DNA from 2 places in the Paenibacillus sp. 1A_MP2 genome. Region 2 is predicted to be linked to the other one. Evidence: riboswitches for the same ligand, from Rfam matches in the RefSeq annotation. Region 2 holds a riboswitch; the other holds the start of a gene.
The links. Region 2 has a riboswitch for cyclic di-AMP ahead of ACTWJ7_RS16415 (3D domain-containing protein). Riboswitches for the same ligand answer to the same signal wherever they lie in the genome.
Positions count from the first base shown of each region.

Region 1: another riboswitch for cyclic di-AMP. It lies ahead of ACTWJ7_RS01565 (C40 family peptidase); the one in region 2 lies ahead of ACTWJ7_RS16415 (3D domain-containing protein).

Region 1 covers NZ_JBQQCS010000001.1:269,454-275,113, forward strand. Annotated here, with positions in the region: gene ACTWJ7_RS01550 (YwhD family protein) at 1-365, opposite strand, end outside; partial or broken gene ACTWJ7_RS01555 (M1 family metallopeptidase) at 466-2,454, shown strand; gene ACTWJ7_RS01560 (hypothetical protein) at 2,465-3,307, shown strand; cyclic di-AMP (ydaO/yuaA leader) riboswitch at 3,559-3,696, shown strand; gene ACTWJ7_RS01565 (C40 family peptidase) at 3,700-4,170, shown strand; gene ACTWJ7_RS01570 (ATP-dependent DNA ligase) at 4,544-4,783, shown strand; gene ACTWJ7_RS01575 (hypothetical protein) at 5,139-5,477, shown strand; gene ACTWJ7_RS01580 (hypothetical protein) at 5,610-5,660, opposite strand, start outside.
Region 2 covers NZ_JBQQCS010000001.1:3,353,737-3,359,396, reverse strand. Annotated here, with positions in the region: gene ACTWJ7_RS16435 (DUF350 domain-containing protein) at 1-2, opposite strand, end outside; gene ACTWJ7_RS16430 (PspA/IM30 family protein) at 97-768, opposite strand; gene ACTWJ7_RS16425 (prenylated flavin chaperone LpdD) at 897-1,244, opposite strand; gene ACTWJ7_RS16420 (polysaccharide deacetylase family protein) at 1,399-2,187, shown strand; gene ACTWJ7_RS16415 (3D domain-containing protein) at 2,367-3,035, opposite strand; cyclic di-AMP (ydaO/yuaA leader) riboswitch at 3,038-3,234, opposite strand; gene ACTWJ7_RS16410 (amino acid ABC transporter ATP-binding protein) at 3,519-4,241, opposite strand; gene ACTWJ7_RS16405 (ABC transporter substrate-binding protein/permease) at 4,228-5,660, opposite strand, start outside.

The DNA of each region.
Region 1 (5,660 bases), 3.1 Mb from region 2:
ATACGATTCACATGTTCGGCCAGCAGTTTCCATCCACGACGCGCTTCTGTATCAATCCACATCTCACACGCGGTTGCTCCACCATAGAGCTGCCCCTGTTCGTTACGGTCCACAGCTACCCATACCAGCCATACCTGGCGTCCATTGGGTACGTCCTCACGATTGGTGGAGAATTTGATGTTGCGCTCTACCTTACTCTTCGCATGCATTGCACCAATATCGATCTTAGCTTCTCCGTTATCAATAATAACTGGAGACAGGTTGTTCAGATCAATAGAGCCTGCACCGAAGCCTTTGTGTTTGCTCTTTGCACTAACGATATTCAAGGCAATCTGTTTTTTGCCGTTTTGCTCGTTTTGGTCCATTTTATAGCCTCCAAGGGTTGATACAAATATTTTAACTAATAATCGCCCCAATGCAAACATATACATGCTGTAGATGCTTGTCAACGGGAGGTATTTAACGATGATTCCACGACGCGCCAAGAGCTGGCTCACCGCAATTATAGCCCTGTGTGTAATTGCCGGGGGATATGGCTTGGTCTGGGTACCACACGCTCCATTCATTCTGACTTGCCTGCGCTCGCCCCGGAATCGGGCAAGCCTACGGCACCCGTCAAAACCCAAACATCTCCGGAAAGTATACAGACACCTACCGCTGAAGTGTTCAGCAACCGCGTAGTGGAATATCACATGGATGTGAAGCTGGTAGACGGAAATGTATTACAAGGGACTCAGACGATAACCTGGACACATCCAGGCAAGAAAACCGTCAGTGAGCTTTATTTTCACATGTATCCCAACGCCTTCTCTTCTGCCGACACCACCTTTATGAAAGAATCCGGGAAAGCTTCGCGGCGATGTTATGCCCACGGACGGTTATGGTTCCATGCATATTACAGAAATGAAAACAGAGGACGGGCTTTCCCTCCTGCATCGGATGCAATATGTGCAGCCGGATGACGGAAATATGAAAGATACTACCCTAATTAAGGTACGGCTGCCCAAACCTGTTAAAGCCGGTGAAAGCATCACGCTTCACACCCGATTCGAGGTCAAGCTGCCGAAAATTTTTGCCCGCATGGGAACAGCAGATAACTTTGTTATGGCAGGCCAATGGTTTCCTAAACTTAGCGTATATGAGCCAGTAGGCACACGTGGTCGAACGTCCGAAGGCTGGAATTTGCATCAGTATCATGGCAATTCAGAGTTTTATGCAGATTTCGGTATCTATAGTGTACGTATTCGGGTACCGGAAACATACAAGGTGGCTGCTACAGGATTCCCAACCCAGCAAGCTGTGGTGAAGAACGGCGAAAAAATCTATCAGTTCTATGCCGATGATGTACATGATTTTGCCTGGTCAGCCTCACCTGATTTTGTTTATGCGGAAGAGCCCTTCTCTGCTCCTAATGTGCCTGGCGTTCGAATCAAGCTGTACCTCGACCCTGCTCATGAGGATCTGAAGGAACGTTATTTCTATGCAGCCAAAGCAGCACTATCCAATTATAGCAAATGGTTTGGCCCTTATCCGTATTCTACACTGTCCATCGTTGTCCCGCCCAAATCGGGGAATGGTGCAGGGGGAATGGAATACCCTACTTTGGTCACTGCCTTCGGTGCGGATGATTCCGCTCCTGGTTACGATCTGGAACGCACGGTTGTGCACGAGATTGGACATCAGTATTTTTACGGCATGGTCGCCAGTAATGAATTTGAAGAGGCTTGGCTGGACGAAGGATTCACCTCCTATGCGGAAGACAAACTGATGGAACAGGAATACGGACTTATCCCGAATCTGCCCGTACAATCAGGTCTCATTACTTCCCCAGCTCCACTGACACAAGACTCCTGGAAGTTTGATTCCCAGAATCATTATGCAGCCAACGTATACACAAGAGGCAAGCTTGTATTACTCGGGATCGAGCAGCAGGTTGGTGCTAAAACGATGGAGCGCATTCTCTCGACCTATGTGAAGAAATACCGCTTCAAACACCCTACTTCTTCTGATTTTCAAAAGGTCGTGGAACAAGTGACCCGCACGTCCTGGTCGGATTATTTTGAACAATACGTGTACGGAGACGGCATGGCTGACTTTGCAGTGGAGAAGATTAAGGTCACTCCCGTCCTGAAAGACGGTCAAACCTTGTACGAGTCGTCGGTTACAGTGCAGAAAAAAGGCAGTGAATATACGAAGGTGCCTGTTCGAATTATGTTCGAGGATGGGAAAACCATGACGAAAGAATGGGATGGTAGCAAGGAGCGCATTACCTACAAATTGACCTACACTTCCCCGGTTTCCTGGGCGATGACTGATCCGCTATACACGATCGTGCTGGAGAACCATCATATGAACAATTTTCTGAAAGCCGGACTGGATGAGCCAACCAAATCCCGCTGGAGTATGAGCGCAACCAAACTTATAGAAGCTATATTCGGAAGTCTGTCATGGTGAGGTGGATACAGTGAAAGCGAAAATACGTGAAGGCTGGTTTCTCGTCCGTCAGCATATGTTCATTGCGGCACTCTTATTTCTCTATCAATTAATATGGGGATACTTTCTTTATCGGATGGTACAGTCAGCTGTAGTCCCGCTTCTCCTGCGTTATCCTGAACCTGATGCCGGGGAGCTAAGTACGATTCTATTCAAAATGGAGAGCCAGCTTGGTCTGTCAACAAACCCGGAGGTCCATCGCTATTTATGGATTCTAGGGGCTATGCTGCTGCTGCGGATGCTAATTAGCCCACTCATTCAGGCAGGGCTGCTCTACTCACTCCAGCATTTTAATCATTCGGAAGAGCGCGTTCCATTCATTCGCGGCATCAAAAATTTGTGGAAACCGATGCTGTTACTTCACACGATTCGAACCGTATTGCTGCTGCTGCCGGCTTATTGGCTTGCACCGAAGCTCTATTCCATCTTTATGGATGGCTTTCATTCCCTCCAACTGCTCTTGCCGGGTATTCCCTATGTTGCTGGTTGGATTGTATACGGGTGGGTAATACATCATGCCCTTCTCTACATGCAGTTTGGGGTCTCGGCTCCTGACGGGGAAGGCGGAGCCCGTGGTACGTTCCAGGCCTTATGGATTGCTCTGCGCCAAATCATCACTCTGATCGGTATTGCGACCCTGCTGGGCGGTCTTCATCTGCTGGTCTTTGTTGCCTTTACCTCAGCTTCATGGTTAGTAACAGGCTTAACCGGCCTTATACTACAACAAACGTACCCACTTGCCCGGTGCTTGCTGAGTCTGTGGAAAATATGCGCCCATTTCCGGTTATGGCAGTCCAACTCGGTCAAGGAATAAATTGAACGATCAAAATTGTTACTATCTCTATGTAAAGTTAAGTTCATCAAATGCCGTTAAACAAGCAAACCTCGACCTTTCCCCGTCAAAGGTCGAGGTTTTTTTTGCTAATTTTGTTGCTAAACGTTGCCAAAGTGATATACCTCTGTTACAATAATCGCAGTGAGTTTTTAGTAACAACTTTGTAATCTTTACCTTCATATTTGTAACTACTTAAAATTTAATCGTCATTTCTTGATTTCGCAGGTGCACAACTAGCATAGCCAAATTCCTAGCACCTGGGAAGCGGGGGAACCAGTTATGGGTGAATTGATCTTGCAACAGAGGGATCATAGGGGACCTTCAACCGAATCCTTAAGCTAACCTCGCAGGCATTGGAAGGGGTATATCTTTTGTTTAAGAAGAAATTAACCGCAGCTGTACTTAGCCTCACATTCGCATTATCGCTTGGAGCAGGCAGCGCATTCGCAGATTCAAAAATGGACCAAGTCATTGATTCAGCAATGGGAACTACATACAAAAGCGGAGGAACAACGCTTAACGGCTTTGACTGCTCTGGGTTTACAAGTTATGTATTCGACAAGCTGGGCATTGATCTGGCGCGCCAATCAAGTTCACAATTCGACATGGGCGATTCAGTATCCCGTATGGAAATGAGACCAGGTGATCTGGTATTCTTCAATACAACGGGCAAAGGGGTCTCGCACGTAGGAATCTTTGTAGGAGATGGAAAGTTTGCACACTCCTCTTCTTCCAAAGGAGTTACAATCAGCGCATTAAGTGAAAGCTATTGGGCTAACCGCTATGTTGGCGCTAAACGCATTATGAGCACGGACGCATATGAGACATTGGCCATCGACTAGGGACAAGCGGAGCAACGTCATGCTGTAACAATAACACTACTGTAACGAAGCATAATAGAACCGTCTGGTACATTCTCCGCAGGAATGTATCCGGCGGTTTTTTTGTGCTTCGTTTCATCAAAAGTATTTTGGGATAAGCTATCTAACCTAACTTTACTTTTTTCAGGGCTATTTTGCATTGCTTCGTCCGTGCTCTTATAATGTTTTTACCCATCCCACTATAATATAAACGAAATTACCGGAACTTTTGTTTCACGTATCTACATAAAAGTGTACAAAAAGAATATGTACATAATTCTCAGTTATACCAGTGAACCCATATACCTCTGGAATGCCGATTATGATATGTTCATTATGGAGAGGTGTAGCATATATGTTAAATCAACCAATCAAACCTATGCTGCTGTATCCGTTGCAGCCTAATCAAATAAAAAGATGGAAGTATAATAGTTTGAAATGGGATGGCTTTAGAATACTGATCCACTATGAGAATGGTAAAGTTCGTGCATTTTCAAGGCACGGTTACGGAAATTACATCAAGGTTTCCGGAATTGTTAGATATAAAGCTTCCCGTAAAATCAGCGATCCTGGATGGAGAGTGCATAGCATTTGATTTAACCCAGCCCAAGGATCAGCCACCGAAATACTGGTGGGATGATGCTATGGTAAGATTTAATACTAAAACTGAGTCAGGGGTTAAAAGAATTGTGACCACTAGTGGACCGAGTTCACGATCTATTATGCAACTTAAGCACAATTGCTGCTGTACTCTATGTTACAGTAAAGTAATATTCTTGAGGAGGTCTTTTTCTTTTGCATACTGAACACCTGGACATCATAAACAACGGCTAAATAGGAAATACGAACCAATCCTTTTGATTACTTTTATGCTATAATATGGTCAAAAATTAAAAGGAGTTGTATTTATCTCTAACCGGAAAATTATATTTGTTCTGCTTGCTTTACTTTTGTTTTTGTACGGCTGCACGAGCAAATCAGTTAGCGAAAAGCGTTTAGTTGCAAAGTCAGATAATTGGGTAGTTACAATTGATCTTGTACCAAATGAAGATAAGTACGAAGAAATTCCTTCCATACAATATATTGGAGAAGATCCTGTTGATGAAGAGGTAGAAGTTAATATTCTACATCCAAACAACAGTGCAACTAAAAACACAGTTAGTACTACAATTTCTCCAAATGAAGTGATTCAACTACCTACAAGGAGCAGTGTGGATGATTGGAAAGATGTTAAAAGTGTGAAGATAGTTTGGGGAGGAGAGGAAGAGGAAATTCCTGTAACTGAATGAGCACTATCTTAACACAATGGAAGAAGAGAAACAGCTTGAAAACGCTTATAGCCCTTAGCTTCCTCGGAAGCAATAAGGGCTATAAGCGTTTATTTTCTTATTTTTTTTCTTAAACTACACTAATCTACCCGATTAGTAGTTTTTGTTTGTCCAGTTCCAACGAGCACCAACTTCATCAGACGG
Region 2 (5,660 bases):
ATTACCATAGCCCCCACATATCAACATGAACCGCAATTAAAAGCGAAGGAGAAACGCTGGTCTCTCCTCCGCTGGTGCCCTGCTTACATACAAGGTTTAGTTCTTATTTTCGTATTGCTTCATCAACGCTGCCAGTTCATCCTCAACAGCCTGATCCTTGCCCAGCTTCTCAAACTCATCATCCAGCGATTTTCCTTTGGACGACATTTCATTGCTGGCTTCAGCCTGAGCTTCCATCTGCATCATTTTTTCTTCCATACGCTTCATGCCGGCACTAGCAGTATCTGAACCAAATCCGTTCAGTGCCTTGTTGATTTCGGTTTGAGCTTTTGCTGCATTGTAGCGCGCAACCAATGTTTCGCGTTTATTTTTCATTTGCGTCAATTGTTTGCGCATTTCGTCCAGCTTGCCACGAAGGTTATCGGCAGACGCTTTATTTTGATCATAGCTTGTTTTGTATTCAGCCATCTTCTCTTCAGCGACTTTTTTCTCTTCCAGTGCCCGACGGGCCAGATCCATATTCTGTGCACGCGCAGCTGTATGTGCTTGCTCTTCACGTTTCTTCACGAGAGCTTCCTGTTCTTCGAACAGTTGCTTAAATTTCTTCTCAATAGCAATCTGTGCGGCAACAGCTTTCTCCGCATCTTCCAGATCTTCCTGCATATCCCGGATATATTGATCTGTCATCTTGATTGGATCTTCTGCCTTGTCAATAATGGAATTAATGTTAGACATCGTTAAATCGCGCAATCGTTTGAAAATGGACATTATGGTATTCCTCCTAGTCGATAGTTCATCCTTGTATATAATCATACATACGTGGCAATGTTCTACTCGTTTCAATTTTAACAAAAAAAATCTTAAAAAACGATTTTAGCTACTTAGCCTACCTGGAGCTATTGGATCAGTGGACCGGTTTGGCTCAACAGCTCTTCATCCAGCAGCTTCTCTGCAGTCTGCACAATCTCATCAATCTGCATTCGCGTAATAGCATCAAAGTGAATGCCCATAATCACAGTCACGGTTACCTTTAAATGCAGAGAAGCTCTACGTGCAAGTCTCTCGCACAGCTCTTGTTCTTTATGCCCAGGGATATGCACCGTAGCCCCGTTCACCCGTTCCCGGTCCGGATAAAATGTTGCTACCGCCCCAATATGTGATCTTCCTCCAGTTACCATAAACACTTTGTCTTCCCCTGCCTCAATCACCTGTAAACGAACGGAATTTAAATCGTATGTATTCATCCTGCTCCACCTGTCCTTTTCTATATGTAATATATATGGTGGAATTATGGCTACAATTTAATGAATCAACAATGAAACATCTCACATCATGCATAAATACGGATCCCCCCGGGCATACCAAAGAGAACGCAATTTGGGAAAAGGAGGCACTAACATGCGCATACGCCTCATAATGATATCCATCATGTTCATTCTTCTGGGAGGAAGTTACGCCCCTGCTCAGATATGGGCATCTACAAGCCCGCAAACCGAACCTGCTTCGAAGTCTGATTCTTCCGAAGAGGAACAGCTGACACTGGGACAGCTCAGACAGAAATATGCGGATACGTTCAAAACCAACGGCCCTTCAACAAAAAAGGTCGCACTGACTTTTGATGATGTACCTGATCCGCGGTTCACCCCTCAAGTGCTGGATATTTTAAAAAAATACAAGGTACGGGCTACCTTCTTCATCGTGGGACATCGCGCTGAGAAACATCCGGATTTGGTGAAACGCATGGTGAAGGAAGGGCATATTGTTGGCAATCACAGCTACAATCACCCCCAGTTCAGTAAGCTATCCATGAATGCATTTCGCAAACAAATCTTACATACCGGGGATATTATTCGCAATCTGGTAGGTTACACACCCAAAATGATTCGTCCACCCTATGGCGACATTAACGAGCAGCAGCTGCAATGGGCGGCCAAACAACATTACAGCATTGTGAACTGGAACGTCGATTCCCTGGACTGGAAGGGTCTCTCCAAAGAGGAAGTCAAACAAAACATCCTGTCTGCCGTCAAACCTGGTTCCATTGTTCTGCAGCATGCAGGAGGCGGGGTCGGATCGATATTAAATGGTACTATTGAGGCGTTGCCTGAAGTCATCGAGGAGCTGCGAAACCGCGGGTATGAGCTCGTAACTTTGGATGAACTGTTGGAACTGCCCAAGGGCAAGTAGGATCAAGATTCGCTGCGCAGCGCGTTCAGCAGCAGCGCCAGCAGCTTGGGTTGCTACAGAAATCGGATATGCAAAAGGGTGTCCTTCAATCACAATATTGTGATTGAAGGACACCCTTTACGGTTTGATGTAGGTTCAGTTGTAGTCTCACATGTTCATGTGCAGCTACTCTTTTGATTTTATTTCAAAATGTAAAGTTCAACATCCTGAATACCAAATGTGTTCACGGATTGCTTGCTGCCAGGAATAAAGATATCAATTTTATGGCCTTTGATGGCACCACCCACATCACGGGCTGTAGCAACAAATGCCTGTTTAGGTAGTCCTGGATGTGTATGACCCGTTACCAGTACTTTTGTACCCAGTGGAATGATACTAGGGTCTACTGCGATCGTGCCAAGTTCGAGCGGATTACCGAAGTAATCTACTGCACCCCATCCTCCATTTTCGGAAGCATCCGCGGAGTATGCTGTTGCTTTTACGTCGACAGTTTTGCTGTAATCAAACGTTTTCCCCCAGGCCTGTACCACCTTGCTATCCGAATTTACGTCAAGACTTGCGGCAGTCACCGTTTTGGCCTCTGTTTTTGCTGCTGCAGCAGAAGCTGTGTTCGTTGTGTTACCAGGGATCGTAATTTTCAATCCCCCATAAATGTTGTAGGCTGAAATGTCATTGTTAGCTTTAATAAGTGCGTTAAGTCCAACTCCATATTGTTTGGATAAGGTGTAGAAGGTATCCCCCTCTTTGGCCACATGAACTGAATCAGCATGAGCCGGAACGGCTTGAATGAGCATTGCTGCTGTCAGCAAAGCTGTTGCTGTTTTGGCTATACGTTTCTTGTTAATCATGGTCTTCCTCCCTCATTATGCCTGCGAAGTTAGTTGTCGGATTCGGATGGAGGAAACCACCCTATAGGTTCAATTACATGAATAATTTATGTAGCCCTAATTCACCCCAAGCCGTGTGCAAATGATTCTTCCCCAAGCACACTCTGCATCGTTACATCCCCCACACTCCCACCTCCGGAAGTTTCGGCAGGAACAAATATATCACAATTTTGTAACCAAGAGTCGTAGTAAATGTTACCATCTGGCTAATTCACTTCAACTTTTATGCTGAATTCAAGCGACTTTTTTCAATAAATTGTCTATTTGGACTTAAATCATTGATGACAGAAACGTTACTTTTTATGTAAATCTGTTCGTATCCTCACATAACAAAACATCCCTGCCGACTGGGCGTCGACAGGGATGCATGAATCGGATGAACTCTCATCCGCAGAACGAATTTTTGTTTCCACCTTGACCATCATCCTTTAGGATTTGGTTGTATTAAAGCACTTTAGCGAGGAAGTCACGTGTACGTGCATGTTTGGGTTGACCAAACACTTCATCCGGCGTTCCTTCTTCTACAATAACCCCGCCATCCATAAACAGAATGCGGTCACCTACTTCACGGGCAAAGCCCATTTCATGAGTCACGATGACCATGGTCATGCCGCCTACTGCAAGGCGTTTCATGACATCCAACACTTCACCGACCATTTCAGGGTCCAGTGCAGAGGTAGGTTCATCAAACAGCATAACATGCGGCTGCATCGCAAGTGCCCTTGCAATAGCTATCCGTTGTTTCTGTCCACCGGACAGCTGGTTTGGATAGGCATCTTTTTTGTCGGACAAGCCAACCGTTTTGAGCAAATCTTCACAGATTTGTTCCGCTTCTTGTGCAGACTGTTTTTTCACTTTAATGGGAGCAATCGTAATGTTCTGCTGCACCGTTTTATGTGGAAACAGATTGAAATGCTGGAATACCATCCCCATTTTTTCACGAGTCGCATTAATGTTATGTTTGGGACCCGTGATCGATACTCCCTCAAAATCAATCTCCCCAGAAGTAGGCTGCTCCAGTAGATTCAGACAACGTAAGAAGGTACTTTTCCCAGATCCGGACGGACCGATGACCACGACAACCTCACCTTTGCCTATTGTTACGTTGATGCCCTTAAGCACATCGTTGCTTCCATATGATTTGTGTAATTGTCTAACGTCTATCACTTGCACTCAACTTCCTTTCCAGTCGACCCATCAGCTTGGACAAAATGAACGTCAGCACAAAGTAAATGGCTGCTGCAATCAGGAATGGGTTCATTCCTTGGTACGTAATGTTTTTGACCACACTTGCCTGGTACATAATGTCCACCATACCGATAACCGAGATAATGGAGGATTCCTTGATAATTGTCACGAACTCATTACCGATCGCCGGCAACACCGCTTTGAACGCTTGTGGAAGGATGATGTAGCGCATTGCGGCGCCTCTTCCCATCCCCAGGGAACGGGCTGCTTCCAGCTGGCCGCGATCCACACCCTGTATACCTGCACGGAAAATCTCGGCAAGATAGGCACCACTATTAATGGAAAGGGTAATAATACCCGCCTGAAGCGGCGTAAAATTAATACCAAGTGTCAACGCAAGTCCATAGTAGATAATCATCAATTGAACCAGCATTGGTGTACCACGAATAACCTCAACATAAGCTGTTCCGAGCCAGCGCAGAATTGCGACGTCATGCAGACGGAACAGACAGATGATCAAACCAATAATGACCCCGAATATTACACCGAGAGCAGACAGTAAGAGCGTATAGCCCACACCTGTCGCATAGAAGCTTTTGTACTGCCAGAACACTTCAAAAATGTTTTGGCTTTTATTAACCTTGTCTGCCATCAACTGGCTTGCTTCTGTAACCATCTGATCGATTTTATTTTCGTTTTTCAGACGTTCGAGCGTTCCGTTGACTGCATTCAGTAATTCCGTATTGCCCTTGCGAATCCCGATCGCCGCTTCGACCTGCTCTTCATCCGGGATCGCAGCAGATAGTCCGATAACATCATCCAGATAGCCGGCAGCTACTGTATCTTCGACGATCGCAGCATTCACACGATTGGTCTGTAATTGCAGTACGATATCAGATATTTTATCAAGTGCTGTCAGTTTGGCGCCTGGGATTCCCTGACCAATCGTTTCCTGAATGGAACCTTTTTGGACTCCAATTTTTTCATTTTCCAGATCAGCCATGGTTGAATATTTGTCTTTATCCTCATTGCGAATCATGATAACTTGTTTCGATTTATAATAGGTATCGGAGAAGTCGATGCTTTTTTTACGCTCATCCGTTGGCGTCATTCCCGAGATGACCATATCCACACGACCACTCTGCAATGCAGGAAGAAGTCCGTCAAAACCCATATCCTCTATTACAAGTTCTGCCCCAAGATCGGCAGCAATTTCTTTGGCAATCGAAATATCAAAGCCGACAATTTGATCTTTACCATCAATGACTTTATGGAATTCATATGGTGCAAAATCGGCGCTTGTACCGAGCACCAGCTTTTTACTGCCTGAGTCGCCTGTAGTTCCCGTTGCCGACGCAACCGGTGTAACCGTAGTTAGCAAAACCACAAGAGCTATCA